One region of the Chryseobacterium tongliaonense genome, then DNA from elsewhere that is predicted to be linked to it. Evidence: riboswitches for the same ligand, from Rfam matches in the RefSeq annotation. Region 1 holds a riboswitch; the other holds the start of a gene.
What was found. A riboswitch is a leader RNA that binds a small molecule or an ion and turns the genes downstream of it on or off. The one in region 1 is predicted to bind cobalamin.
Positions count from the first base shown of each region.

Region 1 (2,206 bases):
GGTAAGCGGTTTCCGTAGAAAGAGTATCTGCATAGAACGTATAATCGTAGGCAAATTTAGCTTTAAGCTGGGTCTCGAATTTTGGGAAAAGCTTTTTCCGGATGCTTCCCTGAGCAAAATAAGAATTGTCCCTCAGCCGCTGCCCTCTTCCTCCAAAACGGTTATTGACAATCGCTGCGGGAATTCCACGGTCAGACAGGTATCCGTATCCTCTTACGGTCCAGCTTCCGTCTTTCATCTCACCGTGGATACTGGTTTCAAAGCGTTTTGAAGTAATATCGGAATCAAACCTTTTGGCAATGGTGTCATTGGCTATTTCACCATCAGGGTATTTCTTTTTATACCTGAATTTGTAAATACCGTCACTCTGCAAAAATTCAGAACTGAAACTCGCTGAGATTTTCTCAGAAATTTTCTGCTCTAAACGAAATGAAGGATTAAATAGATCAATTGAAGAGTTTTTAAATTTCAGTACCAGATTGGTTTTCCTGTTTCCTTTAAAACCGGGAACTTTAGGCTGTAAATAAATGGAACCTGAAGACCCGAAATCTTTAGCCGGCTGGAAAATCTCACTTTTCTGTCCGTTATATAAAGAGATTTCCTCAAGGTCATCAAGGGAATATCTTCCCAGATCCACCACTCCGTTTTGTGCATTTCCGATCTGGATTCCGTCATAAAAAACACCTACATGCTGACTTCCCATACTCCGGACATTCACGGTTTTCAAGCCTCCGATTCCGCCATAATCTTTGATCTGAATTCCCGCAAAATAACGCAAAGCATCTGCCACAGACTGGCTGTTGAGCCTTTCCAGCTGCTCACCTGATAAAACCTGAGCCGGAAGAATCTCTTTAAAATTCTTTTTCTGAATGCTCACAGGAATGATCATCTGTTCCCTGATTGTGTCTTTCGACTGGGAGCAAAAGAGTTGTGCTATTACCACAAACACTGTGATAAAAGTTTTATGGTATCGTAAAGTATAATTTGTCACCATTAGCTCATTGGAATAATGATAACGCTAATGGATATAAGAAAAACAATGATAAGGCACAGTTATAGCTGCACAGAATCATTATTGTCCTAAGCTTTATTCCACGAAAGCGTCAAACGTTATATCTTCTGGCAGGTCTTCTGACTTACTCCGTTTCTGAAATCCTTCCCATTAAAAAACAGTGGATATATTCTTCAAAAACTTTGGTGTGGAGCTTACAGCAGCGGGTCTGTTCCGGATTTTCACCGGATTCCCTTTTAAGCGCTTTTTATGGCTCACCAGATTGCGGCAAAGATAGAAAATTCCCGACATAAACAAATAGATCTGGCAACAAAATGATTTTCAGACGAATAAACGATGTATTTTGTAATAAAGCATGTAATTTATTAACGCAAAGTTTCATTTTTACAATTGAATATTCTTAGTTGAGCAAAGATTAATCAATTACAAGTTGTTGGGTTAAGCACATTGATAAGCTTACCATCTTCCAAATAAAACTTTGCGTTACATAAATTCAGATTTTTTTAAATATTAAATTCCAAAATTGATAAAAACAGAAAACCGGGATTTGGCTTCAATATCTCCACCGGCCAGTTGAGTATAGACAGGAAGCATTATTTCACTTCCCAGGCTCCATTTTTTATAAACTGCTTCAAAGCCCAGCTTTCCATAGAGCGCACTACCGGTTGTATTCGGTAAGGCTTCGTCAAACTGTTTATTCCGGTCATAAACTTCACCCTGCATTCCGGTTTTACCTGAAAAAATGATATTATCCGTTTTATACAGTTGGTAAAATCCGGTCGCAGCATAATTCCATTGATTTCCAAACCGGTAGTTTTTCTTATTTTCCGTTTTAAGAGTGTAATCCATATTGAAAAGCAGAGCTATTTTATTTTTCTGGTATTTATAATTTAAAACCATCTGATAATCCCAGCTTCCGGTTCCCAACTGGAAACTCGGGTTGAGTCCGGTGATTCCCTTTTCGTCAAATTTCCCTAACGGAACTTTGAGCCCGAAGCCACCATTTAGCTGATGAAACGAATCTTTGGAATTCAATAACTGGTAAATTCCCATCAGGTTTAAATCCCCGACCCCGCTGATTCTGATATCACCCTGCATTGTTTTTTTCTCATGAAAATGAAACGGCAGGCTTGTATAAACGCTCAGCTTCTTGGTTACCGGAATTTTCCCCCACAACTGAATGGTATTGAAGTA
Region 1 covers NZ_JBGFFD010000001.1:677,572-679,777, reverse strand. The annotation lists gene AB8P06_RS03160 (TonB-dependent receptor plug domain-containing protein) at 1-949, opposite strand, end outside; cobalamin riboswitch at 1,105-1,289, opposite strand; gene AB8P06_RS03155 (transporter) at 1,523-2,206, opposite strand, start outside.

Region 2 (2,206 bases), on a different contig from region 1:
AGTCTTAATAAAGAAGGAATGGTCAACAAAGAGCGTATTGCTTTTATTGATCAGCTTCCTCAATACACTCCTTCCAAATCTAAGAACGGACGATCACTGATTTTCACAGATAATAACAATCCGAAAATTCCGGCCGCACAAAGAAGTAAAGTGATCATCGATATTTATCCTTCCAATGCAAGCTACCGCAAACAGGAAAAGGATGCCAACGGAAAAATCCTTACGATAGATAAAATAAAGCCCTGGGGAATCGGAAATGAGCTTCCTGAAGGAATGACGGAAATCAAATCCATCAGAGTACAGCAACCGGGAAGAGGCTCTGTTTTTGTAAGAGAAGCGATAAAAAATATGTTTCAGCCGACCATGGACTTCAATAATATCGGAGTTACTTCCATTGATGATGATCATATCTTTCTATATATGATTAATGGTAGCGGTGAAAACAGATATACAACATTCTGGACAATAAAGGAAGGAAGGGTAATCAGCCAGATTATTTATAAAAATCCGGAATAATCCGTCAAATTCCTTATTTTTGTCACCGAAAAAGTTTTTAATACTTATTCATCACAGGAACTGGTTCTGTTTAAGTACAGATTAAAAGGGAATCGTGTGAAAATCACGAACTGTCGCGCAACTGTAAGTAACGAAAATTCTTTATTAAAAATCCACTGTACCGAAGTATGGGAAGGGAATAAGGAAGTTACAAGTCAGGAGACCTGCCTGTTTCTATAAACAAGAAACTTTCGCGATTTGAAGTTTATTGATCTGATGGATTGTTTCAGGAATCTCGAATGTTCCTGTCATCTTCCGTTTGTTCCAATATATTTCATTTCGTATTAATTTAATAATGAAATATGACTACAGAAGAAAAAATCCAAGCATCTGAAACCCGGATTTTCAAAGCGGTTTTCCCGAACACTACCAATCACTACGATACTCTTTTCGGAGGTACAGCAATGCAATTAATGGATGAAGTAGCTTTTATTACCGCAACCCGTTTTGCAAGAAAAAGAGTGGTAACTGTGAGCAGTGACAAAATCGATTTTAAAAAACCTATTCCGGCCGGGACTATTATAGAATTAATCGGAAAGGTAGCTCATGTGGGAACTACAAGTATGAAGGTAAATGTTGAAATTTATACCGAGCAGATGTATTCTTATGAAAGAGAGCGTGCTATTGTAGGTGATTTTACTTTTGTGGCGATTGATGAATTCAAGAAACCAATTCAGATACTATAAATTGTGAAGTTTCGGGCGGCCTGTGGCCGCCCGAAACCTATTTTATCTTTTAGTCCTCACAATAATCTGGGATATTATCTCAATAGTATTACCTCGAAGCGCCTTTGTCCGACTTCAAGAATCACCGGTTCAAAAATCTTAGTTTATCCCTGCGATAAATAAATCATCTCAAAACCTTCTCTGTTTCCAGACTTCTGTCTAATAACAGCTGAAAAGCTTCACCCATTTCATCCGAAGCTCTTGTGATCGCATTTTCCAGCATATTCCTGATCTGTTTTTCTGTAACTCCGGCCTCAGTCCAACTTTTTCCTGAAGTGTGGGAATTTAAAATAAAGGGCATAATCCGGTCTATGGCACACGCGAAAATAGCATCGGGTGTTTTTTCTTCCTCAAATTCCAGCCAGAGATTAAAAAACTCTGTGCTTAAAGGCTCATCCAATATCCCGAAAATATTCTGAGCTGAAATTTTTTCCCTTTCAAACTTCCCGATCATGGCTTTTTCATCAAACAGAAAGGTATCGCCTGCTTCTATTTCTACAAGATCATGAATAGAAAGCATCCTTATTACTCTTAATAAATCAATATCTGCCCTGTTTTTAGCGTAAGGATAAAGGATTTGGGCCAGAATAACAATCTGCCAGGAATGTTCGGCAGTATTCTCCCGTCGTGAATCATCTGCATTATAATTTCTTCTCTGTACATTTTTTAAAGCATCAACTGCTAAAATAAAATCGATTTCCTTTTGAATTTTCATCTTACAAAAATAGGAATAGTGATCCGAATTGTAAATTTTTCGGCTTTTATTTTAGATTAATTTTATAAACTCCAAAATTCGATTAAAATTTATTAACCTGATTATCAATTATTTAAACATACTTATATAAAAATTTCACTACTTTGTATTGCATATTACCATTTTATTTACATATCTTTGTAATGTAAAATTAGAATACGCTCATCTAGCT
Region 2 covers NZ_JBGFFD010000003.1:102,543-104,748, forward strand. The annotation lists gene AB8P06_RS07930 (hypothetical protein) at 1-516, shown strand, start outside; cobalamin riboswitch at 561-741, shown strand; gene AB8P06_RS07935 (acyl-CoA thioesterase) at 858-1,241, shown strand; gene AB8P06_RS07940 (HD domain-containing protein) at 1,405-1,995, opposite strand.
Region 2: linked by a shared signal. The riboswitch ahead of AB8P06_RS07935 (acyl-CoA thioesterase) and the one ahead of AB8P06_RS03160 (TonB-dependent receptor plug domain-containing protein) in region 1 are both predicted to bind cobalamin.